4 regions of the Staphylococcus sp. TCBT05 genome follow, and region 3 is predicted to be linked to each of the others. Evidence: predicted binding sites of a transcription regulator. Region 3 holds the regulator's gene; each other region holds the start of a gene.
What was found. The regulator Rex, encoded in region 3, represses fermentation and respiration genes when NADH is low (regulators of the CRP and FNR family bind a similar motif). The targets are predictions, from matches to a motif close to TTGTGAAATATTTCACAA.

Region 1 (4,510 bases), on a different contig from region 3:
CCATATAAAGCTAACCACGGTAATTTCGTATCTGGACCATAATTTTCAAATGCATAAAAGCTACCTCTAATTGAAATCAAAATAACAGCAATAGAGGCTGGCAGTAATAGCACTGAACCGAAATATTTCGCAGTGTCTGGGAAAAATCCTACCATTCCAACAAAGAAGAAAACGAAGAATACATTCGTTACTTCCCAAACAGGATTTAAGTATCTTGCAATTAAATGATTTATCTTTTTATCTTGTTTCGTTACTTTCGCGTGTAATGTAAAGAATCCTGCCCCAAAGTCAATAGAGGCAACAATAATATAGCAAAATAAGAAAAACCATAGTACTGTGATTCCTATATATGCAAATATCATGATAAATCACCTCTTTCTTGCTTTAGTTTTTCAACGTCTTTATAAGCAGGCTTATGTTTAAACATCCTAATTAATACATAAGACGAAGTAACAATAAGAACGATATATAAGAGTGCGAATAATACCGTAACTAACGTTAATCCACCAGCTTGAGTTGCTGCGTCTGCAACCTTAAGATAGCCTCTAACCATCCATGGTTGGCGTCCTTGTTCTGTTAAGAACCAACCAAATTCTATCGCTAATAATGCTGCTGGCCCCGTTAATAACGCACCATATAACATAGCTTTGGAGTAAGTGAATTTCTTCAATTTTTTAAAGACTAATGTCATTACATAGGCACCTGAAACAACCATACAGAACACACCCATAAATACCATCAAATCAAAGTAGTAATGTACTATCATAGGTGGTCTTAATTCTTTCGGGAACTCATCTAAGCCTTTCACCTTTGTATTAAAGTTATTATCTGCTAAAAAGCTTAATACGCCTGGAATTTTAATAGCACCCGAAACTTCTTGTGTTTTTTCGTCTAAAGTACCAAATAACACTAGATCTGCCTTAGACTCAGTATCAAAATGCCACTCATAGGCAGCAAGCTTCTCAGGCTGTTCTTTGTGAAGAAACTTAGCTGACATATCTCCTGCTAACATTGAGCCTAATGTAAAAATTAACCCTAATATCATCGTAAGCTTAAGTGCCTTTTTATGATATTCGGTATCCTGAGCAAATTTATTCTTCAATAGTTTAAATGCTGCTACTGCAGCTAACACGAACGCCATTGTCATCAATGCTGTCGCTACAACATGGAATGAACGTACTAAGAATGAATCATTAAACATAGCTGCCCAAGGTTCCACATTAATCATTTTGCCATTTTTCATTTCAAATCCTGCAGGTGTATTCATAAATGAGTTAACTGCAGTGATAAAGAACGCTGAAAATGAACCACCTAAAATTACAGGTATACTAATCCAAAAGTGCGTCCATTTATTTTTAAATCGATCCCAAGTATATAAGTAAATACTCAAGAATATTGCTTCAAAGAAGAATGCAAAAGTTTCCATAAATAATGGTAATGCAATTACGTGACCACCCATTTGCATAAATGTAGGCCACAATAGAGATAGCTGTAAACCAATAATTGTACCTGTCACAACACCGACAGCTACAGTAATGGTATAACCTTTTGACCAACGTTTTGCTAAAGTTATATATTTAGGATCATTATTTCTAATACCTAAAAATTCAGCAATTGCAAACATAAGCGGCATTCCCACACCGATTGTCGCAAAAATTATGTGCACTGCAAGCGTCATTGCAGTTAGAAATCTTGCTAATTCAACTGAATCCATATTATCACCTTTTACTTTTATTTGTGACAAAAATCACAACTTCCATCCATTATAAACCCGTTATATAATTTTTGAAATTATTTCTAACTATAAATTAGTGACAAATTGATGACTATAAGCATATAAATTACACACTTGATAAATATAATAAACTCTCTTATATTAATATAAGTGGATTCAAGAAAGGATGTCTTCAAATGAAAAGTGTCATAATTTATACACAGAATGACTGCCCTCCATGTACTTTTATTAAAAGTTACCTAACTGACAAAGGTGTGGCTTTCGAAGAAAAAAATGTTGCGAATGCACAATATAGAAATGAAATGATGGAATATGATGCATTTGCGACACCTTTTATACTCATTGATGATGAACCAATGTATCAAATTGATATGGAAAAAATTAATCGTACATTAGATATTGAAGCGTAATGAATCTTATTGAAAAAATATAATCATTTTGTACATATCTACCCTTTTTTATAAAAGTTAAATTAATTTTTCCAATCCAATGATGATTGACTGATGTTAAATATAAATAGAGGCAACGTTTCAGCATAATTGAAACGTTGCCTCTATTTATATTAATAAAAAAAGAATTGGCCAATTAACTCGACCAATCCTCCTACTATTTTATATGTTTTCATATGGATCGTTAGAAATTATATTTCTTTGCCCAATCCATAATTATTAGCATTATTTTGCATATTGATTAACTAATGTAGTAACTTCTTCAGTAGTTGCACAATTAATTGCTCTATCTGCTAATTCTTCCATTTCATTTTGACTTAAGCCTTTGATTTGACGACGCGCTTTAAGAATCGATGTCGCACTCATTGAGAACTCATCTAAACCTAAACCTAATAACAATGGAATTGCTATCTCATCTCCAGCCATTTCGCCACACATACCTGTCCATTTACCTTCTTTATGAGAAGCTTCAATAACTTGTTTAACTAAACGTAAAATTGAAGGATTATATGGTTGATACAAGTATGATACACGTTCTGACATTCTATCTGCAGCCATAGTGTATTGAATTAAATCATTTGTACCGATACTAAAGAAGTCAACCTCTTTAGCAAATACATCAGCTAAAGCTGCTGTAGAAGGAATTTCTACCATGATACCTAATTCGATATCATCAGATACTTCAACACCTTCTTGTGTTAAATTGTCCTTCTCTTCAAGAAGTAATGCTTTGGCATCACGGAACTCTTGAATTGTAGCAACCATTGGGAACATGATATTTAACTTACCGAATGCAGATGCGCGTAATAATGCACGCAATTGCGGTCTGAAAATATCAGGTTGATCCAAGCATAAACGTATCGCACGATATCCTAAGAATGGATTCATTTCTTCAGGTAAGTTTAAATATGGTAGCTCTTTATCGCCACCAATATCTAACGTACGAACAACGACACGTTTGTCTTTCATTGTTTCTAATACTTTCTTGTAAGCTTCAAATTGCTCATCCTCAGAAGGCATTTCGTCTCTTCCCATATATAAGAACTCAGTACGATATAAACCAATACCTTCTGCACCATTTTCGATAACACCAGTTAAATCATCTGGTGTACCAATATTTGCTGCTAATTCGGCGTGCTTACCATCAATTGTTGTCGTTTCTTCATCGCGTAACTTTTGTAATTCTTTCTTATCTTCAAAGAAGCGTTCACGCTTATTTTGATAAGCAATCACTTCATCCTCAGTCGGATCAATAATTACCTCACCAGTTAAACCATCAACAATAATCATGTCGCCTTGTTTAACTTCTTGAGTAATTGATTTCGTACCAACAATCGCCGGGATTTCTAATGAACGGCTCATGATAGCAGAATGAGATGTTCTACCACCAATATTCGTTACAAATCCTTGCACAAACTCTTTGTTCAATTGAGCTGTGTCTGATGGTGTTAAATCATTCCCGATGATGACAACGCTTTCATCAATCATACTAGGATTTGGTAATTCAACTCCCAAAATATGTGCCAATACACGTTTAGAAACGTCTCTAATATCAGCAGCACGTTCTTTCATATACTCATTGTCCATTGATTCAAATATTGTGATGAATTGCCCTGTAACATCTGTTAGAGCTGTTGGAGCGTTAACTTGTTCGTTGTTAATCTTATCTTCAATCGGTTGAATTAATTCTGGATCATCTAAGACTAGTAGATGTGCATCAAAGATTGCTGCTTTATCAGCACCAAGGTTCTCTTCTGCATTATTTCTAATCTTAGTTAATTCAACTTTAGATGTATCGATAGCATTTCTGAACTTTTCAATTTCTGAATCGACATCTGTAACCTTTTCACTATTGAATGAAAGGTCTGGTTCTACTAATAAATATGCCTTGGCAATTGCTACACCATCAGATGCAGCAATACCATTAATATATTGTGACATATTAAGCAGTTAAACCTTCTTTAGATAAGATGTCTGTAATTGCAGAAATTGCATCAGCTTCATCGCTACCATCGGCATAGATTGTGATTTCCGCATCTTTACCTACACCTAAACTCATAACACCCATGATTGATTTCAAGTTAACTTTTTTACCATTATATTCTAATTGAATATCTGAATCGAATTTTGAAGCAGTTTGAACAAGCATAGTCGCTGGACGAGCGTGAATACCTGTTTCGTCAATAATTACATATGATTTTTGTTCCATAATATGATTTCTCCTTCGTATAGTTAGAATCGTTAGTTTATTATAAAACCTAGCATAGTTTTATATAATAACATTACCAAATTATAAATAGAAATTCAATTCGTTATTACCCTGATA
Region 2 (4,510 bases), on a different contig from region 3:
GCACTATGTTTATGGCGTATTGTTGTTAGGCCAACGTGACAATAAACCTTTACCATTGCAACATAATCAAATTTCTATAATTAATAAATTTGGAATCTTTAAAGAAGAAGATTAGGTGATAACGTTGATTTCAAAAAATAAAGATACATTAACTCAGTTATTATTTCAGTACTTTAATCACACTAACGAGATGATTGTTTTTGTTGATGGTTCTGGAAGTGTAATTGCAAAGAATGATGCAGCAAAGGAAATCATTGCAGAAGATAATGATTATCAAGGAATGACACATGCGATTTGTAATCGTTGTGACGGCTATACGAATGAATATGATTTACAATCATGTGTAAATTGTTTTTTAGAAGCAAAGGAAATTGGTAATTCTAGCTTTCAAGTATTTATGAAAACAACACATGGGACTATTGAGCCTTTCACAGCGACGTATCAAACTATAGATGAAGCTACAGGAGTCAAAGCATTTACATTACAAAATGTGTCACCACAAATTGAAAGACACGATAAAATGTATCAAAGACAAATGATGCAAAAGACAATACATGCACAAGAAAATGAACGCAAGCGTATTTCACGAGAATTACACGACAGCGTCATTCAAGAAATGATGAATGTGGACATTGAATTGAGATTAATGAAATATCAAAAGGATGTCGATAGCCTAATTCACAATTCGTCAAAGATAGAAGGACTTGTTACCAAATTGATTGATGATATTCGTAATTTATCAGTGGAATTGCGTCCATCTTCTTTAGACGACTTAGGATTAGATGCAGCATTTAAATCATATTTTAAACAAGTCGAAGAAAATTACGGTATACATGTGATTTATCATTGTAATTTATTAACACAACGCTTTGATAATGAAATAGAAACGGTGATATATAGAATTGTGCAAGAAGCCGTGTTTAACGCTATAAAATATGCAGAAATTGATTTCGTGGATGTTGATATAGAGGTCACTGATGAGCGATTAGTTGCTAAAGTCGTCGATAAAGGAAAGGGTTTTGACAAATCAGCACAACCTAAAGGCACAGGTTTAGGATTATATGGAATGAATGAACGCGCGGAGTTAATAAATGCGAAAGTTAATATAGATACAGATATTGGGAAGGGAACAAGTGTAACAGTTGAAGTTCCATTATAAGTTTATAAGGAGATTTTAAGTTGAGAATTGTAATTGCAGATGATCATGCCGTAGTACGAACTGGGTTTTCTATGATTTTAAATTATCAGGAAGATATGGAAGTTGTGGGGACAGCAGCAGATGGGGTGGAAGCATATCAGAAAGTAATGCAACATAAACCCGATGTACTCATCATGGATTTAAGTATGCCACCGGGAGAATCAGGTTTAATAGCTACGAGTAAGATTAGTGACAGTTTTCCTGAAACTAAGATACTCATATTAACGATGTATGATGATGAAGAATATCTCTTTCATGTATTGAGAAACGGCGCGAAAGGTTATATCTTAAAAAATGCGCCAGATGAACAGTTATTACTAGCAGTGAGAACGATTTATCAAGGTGAAACATATATTGATGCAAAATTAACAACTTCATTAGTAAAAGAGTTCGTCAATCATTCAAATAAAGATATTAAAGATAGCACGGATCCATTTTTAATATTATCAAAACGAGAATTGGAAATCTTACCACTTATTGCCAAAGGATATGGAAATAAAGATATTGCTGAAAAATTATACGTATCTGTAAAGACAGTGGAGGCGCATAAAACACACATTATGCAAAAGTTAAATTTAAAATCCAAACCAGAATTAGTTGAATATGCAATGAAGAAAAAGTTAATAGACTTTTAATAGTGATACGTTTTAATCTTATGAAAGCCATATAACAATATGATTGTAGTTAATTGTATTGTTGTGTGGCTTTTAATATTGCTTATTAAATTAATGTGATACTCAGGTTGATTCGTATAGGGAATTTATATATTTACTCAAGGGAAACTCCTTATGTTCATTTTTTCACAAAGATTCTAAAATTATAGTTAAAGATATACTACTAGGTTACTCACTAGTACAAGAGTTGATTTGTTATTAGCAATACATGACTAACAAGTAATTGTATGTAGCATTTTGACTAGAAATTAGACTTTAAATTATTGTTAAGGATGAAGGTGAATATGAATGCGAAAGTCAACGGGTAGTTTTCAATTGGTCTTGCAGACATTAAGTTTAGTGACTGGATTTATGGCGTGGAGTATCATTGCGCCATTAATGCCTTTTATTAAAGAAGATATACAAATAAGTGGGAGTCAACTATCAATTATATTAGCTATTCCAGTTATTCTAGGTTCTGTTTTAAGGGTGCCTTTTGGTTATTTAACTAATATCATAGGGGCCAAATGGGTATTCTTTAGTAGCTTTATAATTTTATTGTTTCCAATTTACTTCTTAAGTAATGCACAATCACCTATAATGTTGATGGCTGCAGGCTTCTTTTTAGGTGTAGGTGGAGCAGTATTTTCTGTGGGAGTAACTTCAGTACCTAAATATTTTCCTAGAGCTAAAGTAGGATTAGCAAATGGAATTTATGGTATGGGGAATATCGGAACTGCCATTTCTTCTTTTTTAGCCCCTCCTATTGCCGGTATAATTGGCTGGCAATCAACAGTGAGGTGTTATCTAGTCATCATCGCAATTTTTGCATTATTAATGTTCTTGTTAGGTGATGCCAATGAACAAAAAATTAAAGTTCCGTTACTACAACAATCTAAAATTTTATTTAAAGATTTGAAATTATATTACATGAGCTTTTGGTATTTTATTACATTCGGAGCATTTGTTGCATTTGGCTTGTTTTTACCAAATTACCTGGTTCAAAATTTTGAGATTTCAAGTGTTGATGCTGGTATTAGATCAGGTATATTTATTGCTTTGGCGACATTTTTACGACCTTTGGGAGGCGTATTAGGTGATAAATGGAATGCAGTTATCCTATTAATTATAGATTTTATTTTTATGATTATAGGAGCATTAATCTTAAGTTTTTCAGCACATATTATTCTATTTACAATAGGGTGTTTGTTAATTAGTCTATGTGCTGGATTAGGGAATGGTTTAGTATTTAAATTAGTGCCATTTTACTTTGCCAAAGAGTCTGGTGCAGCGAATGGTATTGTTTCCATGATGGGAGGCTTAGGTGGATTCTTCCCACCTATTGTCATTGCTTATGTCACATCAATCACTGGTACGAGCCATCTGGCATTTGTATTCTTAGCATTATTTGGTGTGATCGCAATAATAACTATGTATCATATTGTAAAACGTGATAAATTAACTTTTAAATAATAAAAAATAGGCGTCCACAGTGCAATTACATTGTGGACGTCTATTTGATAGGCTGATATATATTTAAATCACTGTTCAAGTGATGGATAAGATCAAGAATATTAAATGAATATCGTTATACTTCACACCATCGTCAAATTCACTATAGTGCTACTTATAAAGTACTGTCTATTTAAATGTTAATTAATTTCAATGCGTGTTGCTTTATTTTCTTCAGCAGGTAATTTTGGCAGTGTTACACGTAAAATACCGTTATCATGCGCTGCAGTAATACCTTGTTCATTGACATTGTCAAAGTTAAATTGTCGTTTTAAATCGCTATAACTGCGCTCTTGATGAATGATTTTGCCAGCTGAGTCCTCTTCGGTATTTAATTGAGCTTGTTTTGCTTCAATAGTTAAAATGTTTTTATCGAATGCTAAACTGATATTTTCCTTTTTAATACCTGGTAATTCTGCTTCAATTAGGTAATAATCTTCAAGTTCCGTAACATCAGATTTGATTTGTGTTTGATTTGGGAATTGATCGAATATTTGCTTGCCGAAATCTTTAAATAAGTCGCTAGGGTTTACATCAAAAATTGAATTGTTAAATGGTTTCTTTTCAAAAGCCATGAGCAATCACTCCTTAATTTGTATAAAGTATTTTATTAATCAATGTTAATTTGTGTTTTACTTTGTTTCATTGGTAAGTTAACGATTAGCATACCATCTTCCATTGTGGCATTAATATTTGTAGTATCGATGTGTTTAAAAATAAATTGTCTACTTTGTTTTTTAGTATTTCTTTCACGAATCAAGTACTGTTGTTCATTTTCAGTCGCTTCATTGTCAGAACGCTCTGCTGATATTGTTAAAATGTTGTTGTCGTATTCAATGTTAATATCTTCTTTATTAAAACCAGGGAGTTCTGCGGTAATTGTATAGTTATTACTTTGTTGATAAACATTTACTTTGAAATTTGAATTTCCAAGTAGCATATTATCAAATAAATCAGTTGGTAAATGACGTGTTTGTCTATATTGAATCATCTCTAAAACACCTCTCCTTTAACTTTATGATTACATTATAAAACTATAGTCAAAGAAAGTCAAAGTCAAAGGCTTATACGATTGAAAATTTTATTATGTTGATATTGTGGTAGGTGACTAGAAGGCATTGATTAAAGAAATTGAGCGCTGATAGAT
Region 3 (4,510 bases):
CCCGTTGTGTCTAAATCAAATACTTTGTTAGCTAATTGATTGATAAAATAGCGATCGTGGGAAACAAATAACAATGTACCATCGAAATTTAATAAAGCTTGCTCTAACATTTCTTTAGAATCAATATCTAAATGGTTAGTCGGTTCATCCAAAATTAATACATTATTACGTTCCAGCATTAATAGTGCAAGTTGTAGACGTGCTTTTTCTCCACCTGATAAATCATTGATAACTTTTTTTACGTCTTCTTGTACAAATAAAAATCTGCCTAATACTGCTCGAACATCTTTTTCATTCATGGTAGGGTATTGATCCCAAATATAATCAAGAATTGATTTTGTTGATTTAAATTCTGCTTGCTTTTGGTCATAATAGCCAATCTTTAAGTTTGCACCTTTAGTGATGTCGCCTGAAATTTTTGGTTGGCGTTCTGCTATAGTTTTGATCAGCGTAGATTTACCAATACCATTTGGTCCAATGATCGCGATATGATCACCTTTGGTAATTTCTAAATTGATATTTGAAGTGATTGGTTCGTCGTAACCAATGGCTAAATTTTTTATATGAAAAACATCGTTACCCGTATTGCGTTCAAAATCAAATTCAATATTTGCACTTTTAGCATCTAAGATAGGCTTATTAATAAGTTCGATCTTTTCTAACATTTTACGTCGGCTTTTTGCCATACCCGAAGTTGATGCACGAGCGATATTTTTTTCTACGAATGTCTCTAATTTTTTAATTTCTGCTTGCTGACTTTCATACTCTTGCATCTTTTTTTGGTAATATTTATCTCTTTGTTCAATGAATTGACCATAATTTCCAACATAATGTTGTACATCACCAAGTGCGACATCATATATTTGATTAACAATTTTGTCTAAGAAGTACCTATCATGACTGATTATGATAATAGCGCCTTTAAAGTAATTTAAGTAACTTTCAAGCCATTGTGTCGTCTCCATATCTAAGTGGTTAGTAGGTTCATCTAATAGTAGCAGGTCAGGTTCATTCAATAACATTTGAGCTAAAGATAATCTAGTCTTTTGTCCACCACTGAAATCGTTAATTGGTCGATTGAAATCATCTTCCGTAAAGTTTAATCCATGTAATACAGTTTTAATTTTACTTTCATATTGATAGCCTTCTTGTTGCTCAAATTGGTTTGAGATACTTTCATAGCGCGCAATATGTGCTTTATATTCGTCAGTATCATATTCCTCTGCATGTTTAGCTAACCAATCTGTTTCAAATTTCATTTGTTCTTGCATTTCTTTAATATGTTCAAAGGGCTTCGTCATTTCTGCGATTACCGTTTGATTGGTATTTAAAGTCATTTGTTGTGTTAAATAACCCATTTTTAAATTTTTAATTTTTGATATATGTCCAGAATCATAATCTTCGACACCTGCAATAATTTTCATTAATGTAGATTTACCAGCTCCGTTACGTCCAACAATACCGATACGTTCCCCCGTCTTAACTTCTAAATCTACGTTGTTGAAAATATCATCCCCGTCGAATGATTTTGTAATATCGTTTAATTGTAATAATATCATTCGAATTTGCACCTCTCTATTCAAAATCTATTTTACCGTATAAAGCGTATGGATAAAACTATCAGTGTTTATTTTTATATATCATTAATGTATAATGTTGTAGTAATTATTAGATTATTTAGTATTATTATTTAAATTAGGGGGACATGATCTTGGCTAATCAAAGCGATAAGATTCCTCGTGCAACGTTGAAACGTTTACCGTTATACTACAGATTCGTCAATACATTAAAATCAAAAGGTATAGATAGAGTGAATTCAAAGGCAATCAGCGAAGGATTGAATATAGATTCTGCAACTATTCGTCGTGATTTTTCATATTTTGGAGAACTAGGAAAAAAGGGTTATGGCTATAATATCGATAGCTTATTACACTTTTTCAAAAATGAAATTAGTGAAAATGATGAAATTAAAATTGCCATTGTTGGTGTTGGGAACTTAGGTAAAGCATTGTTAACTTACAATTTCTCAATCCATGATGAAATGACAATAACGGAAGCTTTTGATATACGAGAAGATGTGATAGGTACTGAAATCGGTCAAGTAAGTGTTAGTAATTATGCAGATATTACCGAGGTTCTAGAACGTGAACAAATAGATATCGTAATCCTTACTACACCTGAAGATGTTGCGCAGCAAGTAACAGATAAGTTAGTAGATGTTGGAGTGAAGGGGATATTAAACTTTACACCAAGTCGTGTATCTACGCCATCTGATGTGCAAGTTCATCATATTGATTTAGGTATAGAATTACAATCATTATTATTTTTTATGAAAAATTATAGTAACAAATAATTTTAACAAACGAGTTTACTTATTTAATAGAGATAAGTAAACTCGTTTATTTTTGACTTACTTTTTGTTAAAGAAAGATTTCAATATTATCTTTTATTTGTACGGACAAAGATTAAAATATATTGACTTATACGGACAAATATAATACATTGTAATTGTAAACGTTTTCATAAAAAAGGGGTTAAGGGGGATTTTATGGAGCAGATAAACAATCCAATTGTAATACAGAGAGCAGATCCGTTTGTTTTTAAGGAATCAGGAACATATTATTTTACTGGTTCTTATCCGAAATATGACCGTATTGTTTTGAGGAAAGCATCGTCATTGAATGAGCTAAATGAAGCAAAAGAACATGTTGTATGGACTAAAGATTTAGATGGAGAAAAAAGCGCATTGATTTGGGCACCTGAAATTCATAAAATAAATGATAAATGGTTTATCTATTATGCAGCAGCACCAAATGATTACATTGAGGATGATACATTTAATCATAGAATGTTCGTCTTAGAGAATAGTAATGATGACCCACTTACAGATAACTGGATAGATAAAGGGAAAATAGATACAGGATGGGAAACATTTTCGCTGGATGCAACCGTTTTTGAATTAAATGGGCGTTTATATTATGTTTGGGCACAACAAGATATAGAGATACCAGGACACTCAAATATCTATATTTCTGAAATGGAAAATCCATGGACATTAAAAGGGTCACCAACAATGTTAACGATACCCGAATATGACTGGGAGTGTAAGGGTTTTTGGGTAAATGAAGGGCCGGCCATTTTAATAAAAGAGCAACGTATATTTTTAACATATTCTGCGAGTGCAACAGGTATTGATTACTGTATGGGAATGCTTGTTGCTTCTGTAGATAGTAATCTATTAGATGTTAATGCTTGGGATAAAGTTGAAGAACCTGTATTTACAAGTGCTATTGAAAATGGACAATACGGTCCAGGACATAATTCATTTACAAAATCTAAAGATGACTTGCATGATGTGTTGGTCTATCATGCTAGAAATTATACAGAGATTGAGGGCGATCCATTGTATGATCCAAATCGTCATGCACGTGCGCAATTAATAGAATGGTATAATGGTTGGCCGGATTTTGGTTCACCTGTTGTTGATACGCGTTCAACACCTCATTCTACCAAGGTAATTGGAAGTGATGCCATTGATTAATTTAAAGCGTATTACATTTTGGAGATTTGGTGGCATTAATTTCTCTTATTTTGCTATCTGGACATTAATCATTACATTTTTGCCATTGTGGTTAAATAGAGTAGCACATTTAAACACAGCAGAAGCTGGAATTGTATTTTCAACAATGTCTATTGTAGCAATTGTACTTGAACCAATTTATGGCGTCATACAAGATAAATTAGGATTAAAAAAGTATTTGTTTGCATTTGTTATTTTTTGCTTACTGCTAATAGGACCATTTTTTGAATATGCTTTTATTCCATTAATCAATATGAATGTGCTGTTAGGTAGTGTATTAGGTGGTTCATTTATTAGTTTGTGTTTGTATAGTGGTGTGGGGGTCGTCGAATCATATTGTGAAAAATCGAGCCGAGCAAATAACTTTGAATACGGCCATGCAAGATTATTTGGTTCAATTGCTGGCGGTTCGTTCGCATTTATTGGTGGCATTATGTTTGTGAAACAGCCCAATAGTATATTTTGGGTATGTACTATAGTAGCACTATTACTTGGTATTATTCTCTGGTCTGTTAAAGTTAACGCATTTGAATATCAAAAGGATGATAAAACGAAAAATGAAAGAGCATATGTAAATAAAAATACGATTCTAAAGTTATTTAAAAATAAAAGTTTTTGGGGATTGTGTTTATTAATTATTGGTAGTGCCAGTTTATATGATGTATTTGATCAACAGTTTCCTAATTATTTTGTTAAATTTTTTACAAATCAAAGTAATGGGGAATCATTATTTAGTAAATTAACTTCAACTCAAATTTTTATTGAAGCGGTTGTTATGATATTTATGCCATGGATAATTAATAAAATAGGTTCTAAGAATGGCTTATTCTTATTTGGTATTATTTTATTTTTGAGGGTCATAGGTACGGCATTCACAGATGAAGTTTGGTTACTATCATTCTTTAGACTATTAGCAGCGATAGAAATGCC
Region 4 (4,510 bases), on a different contig from region 3:
TCTCGACGACTATACTTTAGTTTCAATGTTACATAAAGGCACTGAAACTGAAAGTAATAATGTTGCAGCATTGAGTGATGATAGTACAATTTGTGGATGTAATGGCGTGTCAAAAGGGAAAATAGTGACAGCCATAAAGGAAGAAGGATTAACAAGCGTTGATGAAGTAACAAAGTTAACTAAAGCAGGTAATTCATGTGGTAAATGTAAGTCACAGATAAACGAATTGCTGCAACATACGTTAGGTGATGATTTTGTTGCTGCCAAACCAGCTGGTATTTGTGCATGTACAGATTTAACACGTGACCAAATTGTCACTCAAATTAGAGCTAAAGGTTTAAAAACATCGAAAGAAGTCCGACATGTTTTACAATTTAAAGATAAAGGTGGTTGTCCTAAATGTAGACCGGCAATTAATTACTATTTAAATATGGTCTATCCACATGATCATGAAGACGAAACGGCATCTAGATTTGCTAATGAAAGATACCATGCGAATATTCAAAATGATGGTACATTTTCAGTGATACCTCAAATGCGTGGTGGGGTGACAGATGCTGATCAACTCATTCAATTAGGTACGGTTGCTAAAAAATATCAGATTCCTTTAGTAAAGGTTACAGGTTCTCAGCGTATAGGTTTATACGGTGTTAAGAAGGAACTATTGCCACAAATTTGGGATGATTTAGGTATGCGTTCGGCTTCAGCTTATGGTAAAAAGACGCGTTCAGTTAAGAGTTGTGTAGGTAAATCTTTTTGTCGATTTGGTACACAAGATACAACTAAGTTAGCGATTCGTTTAGAAAGCACATTTGAATATATAGACACACCACATAAATTTAAAATGGGCGTTTCAGGTTGTCCAAGAAGTTGTGTCGAATCAGGTGTTAAAGACTTTGGCGTGATTGGTGTTGAAAATGGATTCCAAATTTATATCGGTGGTAATGGCGGTACTGAAGTAACGATAGGGCAGTATTTAACGACGGTTGAAACCGAAGATGAAGTCGTAAAGTTGTGCGGTGCATTGATGCAATACTATAGAGAAACAGGTATTTATGCAGAGCGTACAGCACCGTGGTTAAATCGTCTTGGTTTTGATCGTGTAAAAGATGTCATTTTAAATGAAACACAACAAACACAGTTATTCCAGAGAATTATGGAAGCAAAAGAAGTGGTACAAGCGGAACCTTGGCGACAAATTTCAAGTCAGGAAAAAGAAAAAGCACGCTTCGCAGTTGAGGAGGTATAAATAGATGGCACAAAGAAAAATTAAAGTAGCGCATTTGAAAGAGTTACAGCCGTTGATCGGTAAGAAAATACTGGTTGAGAATAAAGAAATCGGTCTGTTTTTAACTGAGGGTGGAAATGTTTATGCGGTCAATAATATATGTCCACACAAAAATGGGCCATTGAGTGAAGGTATAGTAAGTGGTGAGTTTGTATACTGTCCACTTCATGATCAAAAGGTAGATTTGACGACAGGAATAGTTCAAGAACCTGATACCGGATGTGTAGAATTTTATAAAGTAGAAATCATCGACGAGGATGTCTATGTATGCCTGTAATCAATTACGGTAAAGTTTATCTTATAGGTGCAGGACCTGGAGATCCTACATTACTTACAAGACAAGCAGAACAGTTAATAAAAAGGGCTGATGTAATCTTATATGATCGTTTGGTAAATCCATTTATCCTACAGTTGGCAAGACCGGAAATTCCCATTATCGATGTTGGGAAATTACCTTATAGTAAACATGTTAAACAAGATGAAATTAATGACTTGTTGATCGAAACTGCATCGAAATATGACCTAGTTGTGAGGCTTAAAGGTGGAGACCCGGCTGTGTTTGGTAGAGTATACGAAGAAGTAGAAATATTAAATAAGATGCACATAGATTATGACATTATACCTGGTATCACTTCATCAACTGTAGCTATGGCACATCTTGGTTTAGGCTTCACAATACGTGATATAGCTACGAGTGTGACATTTACTACAGGGCATTTTAAAGATAATTCCGATAAACCTTTCGATATCAATGGATTATTAAATTATGGTACCTTAGCGATTTATATGGGAATTAGAAATATTGATAGCATAATGAAAGAAATCTATAACAAGACACACACTAATTTTCCCGTTGTTGTATGCTTTGATGTGACAGGGCCAATGGAACAATATGTTACAGGGACAGTATTAAATATTGTAGATAAGTTAAAGGATGTCACCAATAATAGTAAACCAGGGCTTATCATCATAGGACATGTTATTGGTAAATTGAATATGGGTGAAGGATTAACGGTCAAATATAGAACAAAATATTTAGTGCAAGGGATACGTACTCATGCGATTGACAAGGCTTTTGAATTATACACGCAAGGTGACTGGTGTATGATACTTCCTAATGATATAGAACAACTACATCCATCACAAAGGGCGTTAATAGAAATGTATTTAAAACAATCTTTTGATTCGAAAATAATAGTAAAGTAACAATAAATACACATAAAAACATAACTCTGTATAAATCTAAGACGATTGACCAAAAATGGTTATTAATGCTCAATAAAACAACTACTGCGGTTTACTTCGTGAATATTAGTGGACATCATTCAATTAAATATCTTTCATTTTCTTTTCTTTTAAAACTTACAATAATAGATGAAAAAAATAAAATTATGAAGAATAGAATGACTTAAATTGTAACCATTTAACATGGTCATAAAATAATAAGGGGATTTTCCTATGCATTTAGGAAAATCCCTAATTTTTGTATATTGTGAAAAATTGTACAATGTTTATGAAATATATTAATAAGCGAAGTGATTTCAGTTAACAGGAACGAACTTGTGAGAGGGTGTATAAAATGAAAAAGTTTGGGCTTAAATTTTTTAAACCAACAGAAAAATTTAATGGTAATTGGTCAATCTTAGAGAGCAAAAGTCGTGAATGGGAGAAAATGTATAGAGAACGATGGAGTCATGATAAAGTTGTGAGAACCACACATGGTGTGAATTGTACTGGTTCTTGTTCGTGGAAAGTTTTTGTTAAAAATGGGGTTATTACTTGGGAAAATCAACAAATCGATTATCCTAGTTGTGGTCCTGACATGCCTGAATTTGAGCCAAGAGGGTGTCCGAGAGGTGCATCATTTTCATGGTATGAATATAGTCCGTTACGTGTTCGATATCCATATATAAGAGGAAAGCTTTGGGAGTTATGGACTGCAGCATTAAAGGAACATCATGATAATACTGTTGCAGCGTGGGCGTCTATCGTTGAAGATGAAGAAAAAGCCAAAATTTATAAACAAGCACGAGGTAAAGGTGGCTTAGTTAGAACAAATTGGAAAGATGTATCACAACTGATTTCGGCACAAATCATATATACGATTAAAAAATATGGACCTGATAGAATTGCTGGCTTTACACCAATACCTGCGATGTCGATGTTAAGTTACGCATCTGGAGCACGATTCATTAGTTTACTTGGGGGAGAGATGCTAAGTTTTTATGATTGGTATGCAGATTTACCACCAGCATCACCACAAATTTGGGGTGAGCAAACAGATGTACCTGAATCAAGTGATTGGTACAATGCGTCATATATTATCATGTGGGGATCAAATGTGCCATTAACTAGAACTCCAGATGCTCATTTTATGACTGAGGTTCGTTACAAAGGAACAAAGGTTGTATCAGTAGCGCCAGACTATGCTGAGAATGTTAAATTTGCGGATAATTGGTTATCTCCAAATCCTGGAACGGATGCAGCAGTAGCACAAGCGATGACACATGTTATTTTACAAGAGTTTTATATTGATAATCCTAATGAGCGCTTTATCAATTATTCAAAACAATATACAGATATGCCATTTGTCATCATGTTAGATAAAGATGATAAAGGATATAAAGCAGGGCGTTTTTTACGTGAAAATGATATTACATCTAAAACAACGAATGGTGATTGGAAACCTGTTATTTTTGATGGTAATAGTGAGCGTTTAACTGTACCAAATGGAACTATTGGACAAAGATGGGAACAAGGTAAGGCATGGAACTTAAAGCTTGAAGATGAACAAGGGCAACCGATTAATCCATTGTTATCATTTGCTGAGTTAGACCATGAACACGTTGATATTCAATTTCCTTATTTCGATAATAATGGCAACGGTATTTTTGAAAGAACAATTCCCGTCAAAAAGATTACTTTGGAAAATGGTGAAGAAAAATATATTACTACAGTGTTTGATCTAATGGCGAGTCAATATGGTGTGAAACGCTTTGACCATGTGTTAGAAGCCAATAGTTATGAAGATAAAACATCATACTACACACCAGCATGGCAAGAACAAATTACAGGTGTGAAACAGGATTTAGTTATACAAGTTGCCCGTGAGTTTGCACAAAATGCCATCGATACTGAAGGTAAATCCATGATAATAATGGGTGCAGGGATTAATCATTGGTTTAATTCAGATACGATTTATCGTTCAATTATTAATTTAAT

Region 1: the regulator Rex is predicted to act here: its motif matches at 1,736-1,753, upstream of ACY191_RS10880 (cytochrome ubiquinol oxidase subunit I).
Region 2: the regulator Rex is predicted to act here: its motif matches at 1,987-2,004, upstream of ACY191_RS04485 (nitrate/nitrite transporter).
Region 4: the regulator Rex is predicted to act here: its motif matches at 2,779-2,796, upstream of ACY191_RS04450 (nitrate reductase subunit alpha).

What each region holds. Positions count from the first base shown of each region.
Region 1 is NZ_JBUQDQ010000038.1:800,159-804,668, forward strand. Features, by position in the region: gene ACY191_RS10875 (cytochrome d ubiquinol oxidase subunit II) at 1-362, opposite strand, end outside; gene ACY191_RS10880 (cytochrome ubiquinol oxidase subunit I) at 359-1,714, opposite strand; gene ACY191_RS10885 (glutaredoxin family protein) at 1,912-2,145, shown strand; gene ptsP (phosphoenolpyruvate--protein phosphotransferase) at 2,410-4,125, opposite strand; gene ACY191_RS10895 (phosphocarrier protein HPr) at 4,127-4,393, opposite strand.
Region 2 is NZ_JBUQDQ010000005.1:1,005,346-1,009,855, forward strand. Features, by position in the region: gene nreA (nitrate respiration regulation accessory nitrate sensor NreA) at 1-115, shown strand, start outside; gene ACY191_RS04475 (sensor histidine kinase) at 125-1,159, shown strand; gene nreC (nitrate respiration regulation response regulator NreC) at 1,180-1,833, shown strand; gene ACY191_RS04485 (nitrate/nitrite transporter) at 2,161-3,324, shown strand; gene ACY191_RS04490 (Hsp20/alpha crystallin family protein) at 3,504-3,938, opposite strand; gene ACY191_RS04495 (Hsp20/alpha crystallin family protein) at 3,974-4,354, opposite strand.
Region 3 is NZ_JBUQDQ010000025.1:17,635-22,144, forward strand. Features, by position in the region: gene ACY191_RS06130 (ABC-F family ATP-binding cassette domain-containing protein) at 1-1,559, opposite strand, end outside; gene ACY191_RS06135 (redox-sensing transcriptional repressor Rex) at 1,706-2,353, shown strand; gene ACY191_RS06140 (glycoside hydrolase family 43 protein) at 2,549-3,541, shown strand; gene ACY191_RS06145 (oligosaccharide MFS transporter) at 3,534-4,510, shown strand, end outside.
Region 4 is NZ_JBUQDQ010000005.1:995,642-1,000,151, forward strand. Features, by position in the region: gene nirB (nitrite reductase large subunit NirB) at 1-1,249, shown strand, start outside; gene nirD (nitrite reductase small subunit NirD) at 1,254-1,565, shown strand; gene cobA (uroporphyrinogen-III C-methyltransferase) at 1,556-2,494, shown strand; gene ACY191_RS04450 (nitrate reductase subunit alpha) at 2,868-4,510, shown strand, end outside.